Regions from separate parts of the Weizmannia sp. FSL K6-3076 genome, predicted to be linked through region 3. Evidence: riboswitches for the same ligand, from Rfam matches in the RefSeq annotation. Region 3 holds a riboswitch; each other region holds the start of a gene.
The links. Region 3 has a riboswitch for S-adenosylmethionine ahead of NSS95_RS14250 (YezD family protein). Riboswitches for the same ligand answer to the same signal wherever they lie in the genome.

Region 1: it holds a riboswitch for S-adenosylmethionine, as region 3 does, so the genes downstream of both, NSS95_RS01175 (phosphoadenylyl-sulfate reductase) here and NSS95_RS14250 (YezD family protein) in region 3, are expected to answer to the same signal.
Region 2: it holds a riboswitch for S-adenosylmethionine, as region 3 does, so the genes downstream of both, NSS95_RS12920 (5-methyltetrahydropteroyltriglutamate--homocysteine S-methyltransferase) here and NSS95_RS14250 (YezD family protein) in region 3, are expected to answer to the same signal.

The regions. Positions count from the first base shown of each region.
Region 1 is NZ_JBBOWU010000001.1:229,867-234,058, reverse strand. It holds gene NSS95_RS01185 (sirohydrochlorin chelatase) at 1-10, opposite strand, end outside; gene cobA (uroporphyrinogen-III C-methyltransferase) at 17-775, opposite strand; gene NSS95_RS01175 (phosphoadenylyl-sulfate reductase) at 1,176-1,901, opposite strand; SAM riboswitch class I at 1,993-2,097, opposite strand; gene NSS95_RS01170 (hypothetical protein) at 2,199-2,378, opposite strand; gene NSS95_RS01165 (TIGR04104 family putative zinc finger protein) at 2,408-2,713, opposite strand; gene NSS95_RS01160 (glycosyl hydrolase family 28-related protein) at 2,885-4,192, shown strand, end outside.
Region 2 is NZ_JBBOWU010000001.1:2,686,231-2,690,422, reverse strand. It holds gene NSS95_RS12925 (L-lactate MFS transporter) at 1-707, shown strand, start outside; gene NSS95_RS12920 (5-methyltetrahydropteroyltriglutamate--homocysteine S-methyltransferase) at 811-1,914, opposite strand; SAM riboswitch class I at 2,051-2,153, opposite strand; gene NSS95_RS12915 (IS110 family transposase) at 2,450-3,673, opposite strand; gene NSS95_RS12910 (Bax inhibitor-1/YccA family protein) at 4,084-4,192, shown strand, end outside.
Region 3 is NZ_JBBOWU010000001.1:3,006,745-3,010,936, reverse strand. It holds gene ssuC (aliphatic sulfonate ABC transporter permease SsuC) at 1-76, shown strand, start outside; gene NSS95_RS14260 (ATP-binding cassette domain-containing protein) at 91-849, shown strand; gene ssuE (NADPH-dependent FMN reductase) at 870-1,409, shown strand; gene NSS95_RS14250 (YezD family protein) at 1,498-1,677, opposite strand; SAM riboswitch class I at 1,793-1,899, opposite strand; gene NSS95_RS14245 (bifunctional GNAT family N-acetyltransferase/carbon-nitrogen hydrolase family protein) at 2,384-3,925, shown strand; gene NSS95_RS14240 (hypothetical protein) at 4,131-4,192, shown strand, end outside.

The DNA.
Region 1 (4,192 bases), 2.8 Mb from region 3:
CTTGTTTCATACCCGTTCACCCGGTACAGGCCGGAGCAGCAGAAAGCTGTTCAAACCATTTTAACTCTTCGCGCAGTTTTACCACTTCTCCGATGATCAAAAGCGATGGGTTGCGCAGCCCAGCCGCCTTTTCACTTAAATTTCCAAGCGTGCTGACCGCGGTTTCCTGTTTTTCAGTCGTGCCCCAGCGGATTAGTGCAGCCGGCATGTCCGGTGATTTGCCGTGCTTTATCAGTTGCGCACAGATGAGTGGCAGATTTTTCACGCCCATATAAATGCAAAGTGTATCAATTCCCGCATATTTGGACCAATACGCATCAAGATCTTCGCCTTTTTTCGTGACGCCCGCGATAAAAGCAACGGATGTACTGAGCCCGCGGTGGGTGAGCGGAATGCCGGCATAGGCGGGCACAGCGGAACCGGCTGTAATTCCCGGCACGATTTCAAACGGAATATGTTTTTGCACCAGGACTTCCGCTTCCTCCCCGCCTCTACCGAATATAAACGGATCACCGCCCTTTAAACGGACAACCGTTTTTCCTTGGTTAGCAAATTTCACAAGCAGGTGGTTGATCATATCCTGCGTCATCGTATGGGCATCCGGTTTTTTCCCGCAGTAGACAAGTTCTGCATCCGGCCTTGCCTCTTTTAACAGGTCCGGATTCACCAGCCGGTCATATAAAATGACATCCGCTTCCCGGATCAGGCGCAATCCTTTCACTGTAATCAGCTCCGGATCGCCGGGTCCTGCCCCGACTAAATATACTTTTCTCATTTCTTCACCTGCTTTAAACTTAATCGGACTCGTTGTTTTGGTTGATGCGAGCACTTGAACAATCCTAGTCTGGATTGGCTACAAGCGGGCACCTGAAAAAGCTGGCTGCTTTTGCCGCTAGAGCTTGCTGAACGGGTCCAATTCTGCGTTTGTACCCAATTTATCAGCAAGCTCCATCTCAAAATATAAAAGAATCCATCTTCGAAAATGCGATTTTATCTTCTCTATACGCTGAATCAGCTTCCAAGTGCAATTTTTTCCCTGGTTTTTTCATAAAACCGATTTGTATATAAATTTTTGCCGCATTCTTACCAAATCTAGGAATTTTGTAAAATGAACGAAATCTTGTCATGCAGACTGATGCTTACTCTTATTACCTATGTCATTTTATATAGCAGCCTTATTTTTTCTGAACCGTATGCAGCCCGCATTCGGTTTTATTAAAGCCCGCCCATCTTCCTGCTCTTGAGTCGCTGTTTCCGACAGCACGTGTGCACGGGAAGCAGCCGATGCTCGGATATCCCTGGTCGTGCAATTCGTTATATGGAAGATTGTTAGACCGGATATAGTTCCAAACATCATCCCATGTCCAATGAATCAGCGGGCAAATTTTAATCGAATGGAACCTTTCATCTTTATTGACAAAATTCGTTTTTGCCCTTGTCGGCGATTGCTCCCGCCGTAAGCCGGATATCCAGGCCACAGCTCCCTGCAGCGTTTCTTCAAGCGGCTTGATTTTCCGGATATAGCAGCATTGGTCCGGATCCCTTTTCCAAAGGGCAGATCCGTATTGCGCCGCCTGTTCATCAAGCGTAAGCGACGGTTTTTTCATTTGGATATTTAAAGCCGGATATTTCTTTTTTACTTTTTCAATCAATTCGTAAGTCTGCGGAAAGTGCAGGTCCGTATCCAAAAATACGATATCCGCATCTTCTCTGACTTTCGAAATGAGATCAATCAGCACCATTCCTTCTGCGCCGAAGCTGCACGCATATACCACTGATTTACCGTACGTGCCATATGCCCACTGCAAAATTTCCAATGCACCCTTTGTTTTATCTTCCGGCACGAACGCTGCAAACGGATCCGACGTAAACTGTTCATATGTGAGCCGCGTTTGCTCCACTCTATTCCCTTCTTTCTTATTCGATTACTAAGGATTAAACGACAAAAATCTTCTTACCCTGAAGTAAGAAGATATCCATTCCCGGGAAATCTTCTTATCTTTCAGGCCACCACCTGCAGGAATTGGCACAGTACCCGTTTTCGGACCTGCTGCCGAGGCTTCACAGGGCCCTTCCCTCCACCTCTCTTGATAAGAAAATAACAACATATAAGCTTGAAGTTTATTGTATACCTTCTTATGCTATTCGTCAACGAAAAATTCTGATAAAGAAAATAAGGCCCATTTTCACGAAAAGTGTTACATGTAGTTTTGGGCCACCTTTTTCTTTCTCATTTGATGAAATGGTTTCCAATCTTTACTTGCATGTGTTTTTTTCAAATCTTGCTCTGTACCAAATCGGTTCATCAATTCACCTTTAAACTTGCGGCGTACCGGCTCAGCTCCGCGTTTCATCATCACCTGGATTTTTGAAGCCATTTAAAAGGGCGACAACTATTCGTTCCCTTTTACCATAGAGGCCTTTCTTTATGATCAAACGAATAAACATAAGGCATCATAAGAATCAAACAAGCCCAAATAATGATGATTAGTGTTATGAATGCAATTTTTGGAATGCCCAATATCATTAGTCCAAATGAGATGAAAAAGCAAAGCAGGGAAAAATATCCAACTTTATTTCGAAACTTCAAACTTGGATATAACTTGGCTTTACAATTTGGACATTCTATGGTTTGGTCAAACTTCCATAACCTCTTAAAGATATAAATCCACTTAAATGGATGGTTACAATCAGAACATTTTGGCAGGCTCATTGACTTCCACCTTCCTTTTCTTCGATTTTAACATAAAATCCAATCTTTTTTTATGCCAACAACAATGATTTAGAAAAGAGTCTTCCTTTTTCAGTGCGTTTTCCAACCTGCGGGGGTAAACTACATATATCCAATGACAGAGACTGAATGAAGGCAAAGCGGGGTGAAAAAATGATTCATTTGGATAAGCATCATGACCCCCGGACAAACGGCATGCTGCTGCGCCAGCTTTCACGCAGGGCAGTCCAGCCGGGTACCCTAATCCAGGAAAATGAAGCGCTTTTTCAAAAATACTGCCAGCCGGAATTTCACAAACCGTTTTCCCTTTCACGGCTGCTGCTGAACCGGAGATATCCGGTTGAACCGTATAAAACCCTTGCAGATCAGAACGGCCTTGTCTACCCGGAATGGAAAACGATATTGGATCAAGAATACAGCCGGCTGCTGTCTGTGGCATCCCGTACAGTCAATGTGGCAGATTTCGGGGCTGCCGGCGATGGAAAAACCGACTGCACAGCGGCATTCCAAAAAGCACTGGGAAACGGCCGCGTGAAAGTGATCGTACCGGAAGGCGTTTATCTTGTAAAGGGGCTTAAGCTGCCTTCATGGACATGCCTTTGCGGCAGCGGAAAAGGCGTAACCATCATCAAACTCCATCCGCATGCACCGAAAAAAACGCGTCTCATCCAAAATGCCCATTTTCATCGTGGCAATCACCATATATCGGTGGAGGGGCTCACGCTCGATTGGAATGTCGAAAGGCTCGGGCAAGAGGAAAGAACGGCAGCAGGAAATAACCGTTCAAGCTGTCTGACTTTTGCGCACGTCACGTTCGGCTGGGTGAAAAATGTGGAGGCGGCGGGGGCCGGACTGCACGGTTTTGATGTATCCTCTGCCCGTTATCATTATTTGGGAGACGGCTTTCTCGCCCCAGGAAGGAGCCGCTATATCTGGCTGGACGGGCTCACGGCAAGCGGATTCGGTGATGACGGGATTACCACCCACCATAGCGACTATTGTTTTATTTCAAATTCTTTCTGTTACAACCCAAGTGGAAGGGCCCACAAAAAAGGGTTTTCCAACTCCAATGGCATTGAGATTGATGACGGCTCGCGCCATGTATGGCTTTGCAATAATGCATCAAGCGGCTGTTTCGGAGGTGTTGAAATCAAAGCCCACCACAATGCATCGGCTGCTTCTCATGTGCATTTGTATGGCCATCTTTCTGTCCGCGACAACCGCTCTTTTAACTTCCGGCATATCGGCCACCATAAAGGCAAAGATGCCGATTCGAAAAGCGCGAACCATATTGTGGCGGCCAATCTAGTTTCTGTCGCACCGGTGTTTACGGATTTATATGAAGGTTCAACGCCGCGCAGCCTCGTTGTTTCCGCTTACCGAAACGTTGTAATTAACGGGCTGACTGCGCTTGGCGACCCGGATTATGATTTCAAGGGAAATCCTGTTGTCGCCATCCAG
Region 2 (4,192 bases), 320 kb from region 3:
TCACCGGCGGATCTTTCCTCTTGAAAGAAGCAGAAAATACAACCACATCCGGTACTGTGTCCAAACAGCCGGCCGGAAAAGATTTTACCATCAAAGAAATGCTCAAAACGAAACAAGCTTACCTCTTATTCATCGTGTTCTTCACGGCGTGTATGAGCGGTTTATATCTGATCGGCCTTGTTAAAGACATCGGCACGGGGCTTGTCGGGCTGGATGTTGCGACGGCCAGCAATGCAGTGGCGCTGATTGCCGTCTTTAACACCATCGGGCGGCTCGTTCTCGGCGGTTTATCAGACCATGTGGGAAGAATGAAAGTGGTATCAGGGACGCTGCTCGCGACGGCCGTTGCGGTTTCCATTTTGAGCTATGCCCACTTAAATTTCGCCCTGTTCTTTATCTGTGTTGCTGCGATTGCTTTCGGTTTCGGCGGAAATGTCACCGTATTTCCGGCTATTATTTCAGACTTCTTCGGCCTGAAAAATCAAAGCGCCAATTATTCAGTGATTTACCAAGGCTTCGGCATCGGCGCATTATCCGGATCGGTCATCGCTTCCCTTCTCGGGGGCTTTATGCCGACATTCCATGCGATCACGATTCTCTGCCTGGTCTCTTTTGCGATTACGCTTTTCATTAAATCGCCGGCTGAAGAAGCAGCCCACGCACACGGGGTTCGGGGGAATGTCGGCCGTGCCCAGCATTCGCATTAAAGCAAGGGATGTGTGCTTCGATCATGAACAAGCAGACAGGAAAGGGATTCGTGCCTGCATCATGATAAAAAACCCGCTGGCTGCCCCAGCGGGTTTTCCCGGTTTATCCCCAAATTTCCTTTGCGGTATCCACAATATATTTTACTTTGTCCCACTGCTGCTCTTCTGTTAAAAGATTGCCGTGGTGGGTGGAGGAGAAGCCGCACTGGGTGCTGATGCAAAGCTGTTCGAGCGGTACATGCCTGGATGCTTCCCGAATCCGGTTTTTGATCAGCACTTTATCTTCAAGCTCTCCCTTTTTCGATGTGAAAATGCCAAGCACGACTTTCGGCCCGCCTTCCGGAATGTATTTCAACGGTTCAAACCCGCCGGAACGCTCATCGTCGTATTCAAGGAAAAACCCGTCTACTTTTTCATTTGCAAAGATTTTCGGGGCAATTTTATCATACGGACCTTCAAAAGCCCATTTCGACTGGTAGTTGCCGCGGCACAGATGGGTTGTGATGGTCAGATCATCCGGCTTGCCTTCCAGTACGCTGTTTGCTACATGTAAAGCGAGATCAATCAATCTTTCCCTTTCGAGCTCACTGTCTGCAAACGGCAGTTTCGGTGCACACAGGCCGGCAAGATAAACATCATCCAGCTGCAAGTAGCGGCAGCCGGCATCATAAAAAGCTTTGATCGCATCCCGGTAAGTTTGGATAATATCATTTGCGTATTCTTCAAGATCCGGGTAAATGTCTTCATTGCGGATTCCGGCATTGAAAAACTGATTCGGGCTTGGAATAGTCATTTTCGCAACCGCCCTGTCCCCGGCGATTTCTTTCAGCGCAATAAAATCTTTTATGTGCGGATGGTCCGGGTTAAAGGAGACTTTTCCGGTTACCCGGACGTCATAAGCTTCCGTTTCGATGCCGACAAACCGGTATCCATGGTTCGGCACATACCCTTTTACCCCGTTTAAATGTTCCATGAAATCCGTATGCCAGAATCTCCGCCGGAATTCTCCGTCCGTTACCGCTTCGAGGCCGACTTCAATTTGTTTGCTGACCAGGCGGCGGATTTCTTCATTTTCAATTGCACGCAAGTCTTCGGCCGGGATGGTTCCCGCTGCAAATTTTTCCCGCGCTTCGCGCAACCGGGCCGGGCGCAAAAAGCTTCCGACAATGTCTGCCCTGTACGGCGCTTTTGTTAATGTTTTCGTCATCATGATTCCCTCTTTCTGGATATTTTTTAAAGCAGCTGCTGTGCGCAGAAAAAATTGCTTTTAGCTGCATGGGCCCATTAAAAAACCTCTTCTGCAATAAGAAGAGGTATGGATTGCAAAACAGAACCGTCCGCTCTTCTTATCTTCAAGCAATTGCTTTCTGGAATTGGCACAGTTCTTTAAAAAAGACCGCTGCCGAGGCTTCAAAGGGCCAGTCCCTCCACCTCTCTGGATAAGAATTTTAAATATTATTTAGTTTAAATACACTTTAAATGTTCCACCCATTTTTGTCAAGGGCATTCGCAAAATTTTTTAAAATGGGACGGAAAGATTGAAATCAGGGGCGATGTGAAAATATAATAGTAATAAGAAAAACAAAGTCCTACGGTGTGATGTCAAGGGTTAAAAACAAGTGAATTGGAAATTTTGTTGGCTCTATGTCGTAAAAATGGCAATACTGAACTAAGCCTCCAGATAATTGGAATAATCTGGAAGTTTTCAAGTTCAGGCTATCGATGATGGTTACCTGGTTACCTCATCGCGTCACCTTCTTTTTCGGCGCATAAATTTGATCGTTGCGGAGCAGCGCATCGATCAGGCGCACCAGTTTTCTTGCCGTTAAGACGAGGGCGCGTTTGTGTGAGTGCTTATGCACCTCACGATATTTCTTTTGGTAAAAGGCGCGGTACTCAGGTTCGTGTCGCCGGACCAGATTGGCAGCCTCAACCAGGTAATACCGGAGATAACGATTGCCTGTACGCGCAAGCATTTTGTCATCAGCCTCAAAATCACCCGATTGGTGGCGGGGCCAGAACAATCCAGCAAATTTTGCGATCGCGGCTTGGTCGTCAAAGCGCTCAATGTCGCCGATTTCAGCGAGAATCCCAGCACAGCTCACCGGGCCTATTCCCGGAATGGTCTGGAGGGTATTCGGGATTCCATCAAGAACGCGGGCAATCGCCTTATCCAAATCCTTGATTTGGCGTTTAAGATGCCGGATGATCTCAATAGAACTGCCCAGGACCAAGTCAATCGAATCCTCCACACATTTAGAAAGCCGGTAAGAGGACCGGGCAGCTTTTTGGATGGATGCGGCCAAATCCTCGGGATCGCTAAAGCGGCCATGGCCTTTGGTCTGGAGATACATCGCTAAGTCCTCCAGAGGCATTTGGGCAATTTCATCGAGGCTATAGGCCTCAAGCAAAAATTCCGTTATGGCATGGCCGAAGACCGGTGTATCCACTTCAAGGTTAAAGGCACTGAATTTGAAAAACAGATGATTCAAAAATACCTGTTGTTCCCGGGTTAAACTTTGAATCAGGTGATAGCGCATCCGTGTTAACCGTTGAAGGGCAAGGTATTGTTCTGACTGAATCACGGATTTCGGCAATCTCCCGAAACGCAAGCGGTCCGCAATTACCCAGGCATCTTTGGGATCGGTCTTGTCCATCTCGGCATAAGCCTTTTTGAAATTTCTCACCAGCTTCGGATTCAGGGTAAACACCTTTGTACGACGCTGTTTCAGCTCGGGATCTTCATGGAAAAACATTGCCGGGTGCCAACTATACACAGATGTGGCCTCCATGGCGATCTGGATGGTGTCATCCGCCTCCGCATGTTGGAGGATGGCGTCTCTTAACTCAGAGGCACCGGGAAGATTGTTTGTCACCGTTTGGGTGGCCAACGTTTCCCCCATTCCATCCATCAGGCAGGCATCGAGGTTTTTGGAGCTCACGTCAATACCGACAAATAAGGGCATATGATTTCCTCCTCTCTGTATTGGGATCGATGGAATCGGACGCTTCGGGATATCCCCAGATGGCTTGCCGATCTGTCAGCCTCGCGTATGAGAACTCATCCGGGCCGTGGGCTGCCTGGAACTGCTCATTTCCAGCACGGAGATCCGGAGGAACGGCCTACGGGTTAGACGTTCAAGCAAGAACCTGGGGATGCAGACTTTTCGAGTAGTCAGGCTACAAGGAGGGGAAGCATTGACCCAAACGATCCTAAGACCATTATCCGGGAACATCGCGAAGCGTCCAAGTCCGAACTTGTATTCCGGGCGAGCCCGGAATACAAAATCTTATATTCACTTGTCAATGAGCAGCAGAATGAACTGGAAATTGACATCCACTTTGGATTTAAACTTATTATACGAGGAGGGATTTTATGGAGGCCATACAATCAAGGCCTGTATTCCAGAAAGTGCTTGGCGTCTTTGCCGTTTCACTGCTGTTTGCAACGGCGGGTTTATATACGGGGAGATTCATTCCGCCTG
Region 3 (4,192 bases):
TGGAAAACTGTCCGACTGGCTGGCAAAAATCGCAGAACAACGATTGTTAAAGTGGCACCCGTCATATCAAAAATAAAGGAGGAGGAAACGATGCCGAAAGAAAAGGCGTTTGCTGTAGAGATTGAGGGGCTGGAGAAATCATTCGGCAGCCATCGCATCCTGCGCCATCTTCATTTAAAAATAAGAAAAGGGGAATTTGTTGCGATTGTTGGGAGGAGCGGATGCGGCAAAAGTACGCTTCTCAGGCTGCTTTCAGGACTTGAAGCGGCAAGCGGCGGAAAAATCCTTATAAACGGGGCGCCTTTATCCGGCAGAAACGGATCGGCAAAAATGATGTTTCAGGACGGCCGCCTGCTCCCATGGAAAACCGTGCTTCAAAATGTCGGGCTTGGCCTTGCGGGCGACTGGAAGAACAAGGCACTTGAAATGCTTGGAAAAGTCGGGCTGGAAGGGCGTGCAAATGATTGGCCTTCGTCTTTATCCGGCGGCCAGAAACAAAGGGTGGCACTGGCGAGGGCATTAATCCATGAGCCGGACATCCTTCTCCTCGATGAACCGCTTGGGGCGCTCGATGCATTAACCCGGATTGAAATGCATGCGCTGATCCAGTCGCTTTGGCTTGAAAAACATTTTACGGCCATATTGGTGACACATGACGTGGAAGAAGCAGTCGCCCTCGCTGATCGGGTTGTGTTAATCGAAGAGGGGGAAATTGCGATGGATTATCCGGTAAAACTTCCTTATCCACGGAAAAGGGACCACGCCCTCTTTTCAGCAACAACCAATCATATTTTAAACCGCATTTTAGGGAACAACGGCCATCAGCTGTTGCACGCAATGAAAAATTAAGGAAGAATTGGGGGATTCATATGGCGGAAAAAGTGGTACTGCTGAACGGGAGCCCTTCTGCGTATACGAGATTAAATGGGATCCGTGATTATATCAGGGCCGGGTTAAGGGGGCACGGGTACGAACCGGAGCTCATCAATATTCGGGAACTTCCGGCCGGCGATTTAATGAATGCCCGGCAAAGCCCGCCCATCACCAGGGCATTAAGAAAAGTAGAAGAAGGCGATACGGTAATCATTTTGACACCGGTCTATAAAGCGTCTTATTCCGGATTGCTCAAGACATTTCTGGATCTTTTGCCGCAAAATGGCTTATCCGGCAAGCAGGTGCTGCCACTCGCCATGGGCGGTACATTCGGCCACTTGCTCGCGCTCGATTACGCCTTGAAACCGGTTTTGGCCTCACTCGGGACAACGTGCATAGAAAAAGGGGTGTTTATTCTCGACCAACAAGTGAAAAAAAGGGATGGACTCTATGAACTCGACCGGCAAGCAGCTGACCGCCTGAATGCTGCTTTAAAAACATTGTTTCCGCAAACTTCAATATCTTTGTACTCATAAACAAATCCGGCATTTGGACGATATCCAAATGCCGGCATTCGTGTCGTACGAAAAACGGGGAAAGCGATAACCGGAGTACCGGCGCCCGTCATCCCATCTTTTGGTTGGGAAGTGCCGCTTTTTTCTTTTCCAGTGCAAACCGGACTTTCTCGGTTGTTTCGATCTGTGTGATGTTCCCTTCATGGATCGAAATGACCACTGTTCCAAACTCCAGTTTTTGCAATGATTCCATAATGCGGGCGATTTTTGTTTCATCAATATGAGCCATTTTTCACTACCCCCAAAAATAAATTTCGTGTGTGCCTGGTGGTCCGGCCGGCAATTCGGATGATCCAAAAAAGAAAGGCCCCCTTCAAGAAAGTTAAGAAGAGGGCGCACTCCTTAACTTATCTTCCAAGCTTGACGCTTGCTGGAATTAGCACAGTATTCCCAAAAAGAATCTGTTGCTGAGGTTTCCTCGGGCCAGTCCCTCCCCCTCTCTTGATAAGTTGTATAGCAAGAAAATAATTTGTTAAAACTATGATAAATAATATTATTCCGATTTGTCAACTTATATTTTCAACATTTCGGTTTACTCGAAGGGCAGGTAAGTGAAAAAATGGGAAGACACTCCATCATCTCATTGTACACGGTGAAATGAACATCTAGAGAGAGGTATTCCAATTGCTGGATGATGAAAGGATACAGAGGGCTTGCTGAACGAATCCGATTCTGAGTTTGTACCTAATTTGTCTGCAGCTCTCTCAAGGGAAAATGGGCGATTTTTTCTTCTCCATATGTTGAATCGGCTTTCGAGTGCAAGCTTTTCCCTGGATTTGTTGTAAAATCCTTTTAATAGGTGCGGAAAGCTGTCAGCAGCCTTGCTAAATCTAGGAATATTACTGACTTAGCAAGCCCTACATAGAGTTTTTTTGAGCAAAACCGTTCCGGATAGGGTATGATAAAAAGAAAAAGTGTGTTAAGGGTGTGAGATTGTGCCAGAGACAGATGTATCCAAGTTTGAGAAGAAAATCGAGGTGCGGAACATCCGGTTCGAAGACATTGATGATATTATGGCATTGTCGAAAAAATGTTTTCCGGGGATGGAGCCGTGGAAACGCGAGCAGCTCGAGAGCCATATCCGGATTTTTCCGGAAGGGCAGTTTTGCGTGGAATACGAAGGGAAAGTTGTCGGTTCCTGCTCCAGCTTAATTGTCAATTTCGATGAATACGAGGATCAGCATACATGGGATACGATCACCGCGAACGGCTATATTACCAACCATAATCCGCACGGGCTCAACCTGTACGGCATTGAAGTGATGATCGACCCGGAATACCGGCGCATGAAGTTCGGGCATCGATTGTATGAGGCACGGAAAGAGCTTTGCCGGAAAATGAACCTTCAAAGCATCATCATTGGCGGCCGGATTCCGAATTACAGCAAATATAAAGACAAAATGACCCCGCGCGAATACGTGGAAGAGGTTGAGATGCACAATATATATGACCCGGTTCTTTCCTTCCAGCTGCTTGAAGGGTTCCAGATTATGCGGATCAACAGGCAGTATTTGCCGGATGATACAGCATCCGCTTCATTTGCAACGCTTATGGAATGGCATAACGTTGATTATTTGCCGAAGTCCCGCCGTGTCTATCATGCTTCGTTCCCGGTTAGGATTACAGCAATCCAATATATGATGAAAAAAATTGATTCCTTCGATGATTTTGTCAGACAGGTGGAATATTATGTCGATGTGGCAGCGGATTTCGGTTCTGATTTTGCCGTTTTTCCGGAAATTTTCACCACGCAGCTGATGTCCTACCTGGAGGAAAAGCGTCCTGACCAGGCAGTGCGCCGGCTTTCCGAGTACACAGACCAATATATTGAACTGTTTACAGAGCTTGCCGTGCGCTACAATGTCAACATTATCGGCGGGTCCCATTTTGTGGAAGAAGACGGGGGCATTTACAATGTCGCCTTTTTGTTCCGGCGCGACGGGACGATCGAAAGGCAGACCAAACTCCATATTACGCCAAATGAGCGGAAATGGTGGGGGATCGCGGAAGGAAACGAACTCAATGTATTTGATACGGATTGCGGGAAAATTGCGATTCTGATTTGCTATGATATCGAGTTTCCGGAGCTGGCCCGTGTCGCTGTCGACTACGGCGCGAACATTATTTTTGTCCCGTTTTGCACGGACGACCGCCAAGCCTATTTGCGCGTCCGCTACTGTGCGCAGGCGCGGGCCATTGAAAACCAGGTGTACACCTGTATTGCGGGAACAGTCGGAAACCTGACCCACGTGGAAAACATGGATATCCAGTATGCCCAGTCCGGCATTTTTTCCCCCTCCGATTTTGGTTTTGCCCGCGACGGCATTGTCGGGGAATGCGATCCCAATGTCGATACCGTCGTTGTCGGCGATGTCGATCTTGAGAAACTGCGCCGCAACCGCAACAGCGGCTCCGTCCGGCAACTGGCCGACCGGAGAAGAGATTTGTATCAGATTAAAATCAACAGCAAATCATAATAAGGGAAGCGAAAAAGGTGCTTAAGGGATAAGCACCTTTTTCATTTAAAAAAAGCTAGACCGAAGAAAAGAGAATATAATGGATGAATCAGATCAGTTTGATTGCGCTGGATTACAGAGGACAGAAAAAAAGACTGTTAAAAGCATTTCTATCGGTATCACTATAAAGTAAAATGATAAGTAAATGGAATCGGGAGGGGAAAAGATGGAGAAAGAAATATGGAAGAAAATATTTAGTACCATTCCAGATGATGAACTAGCAAATTT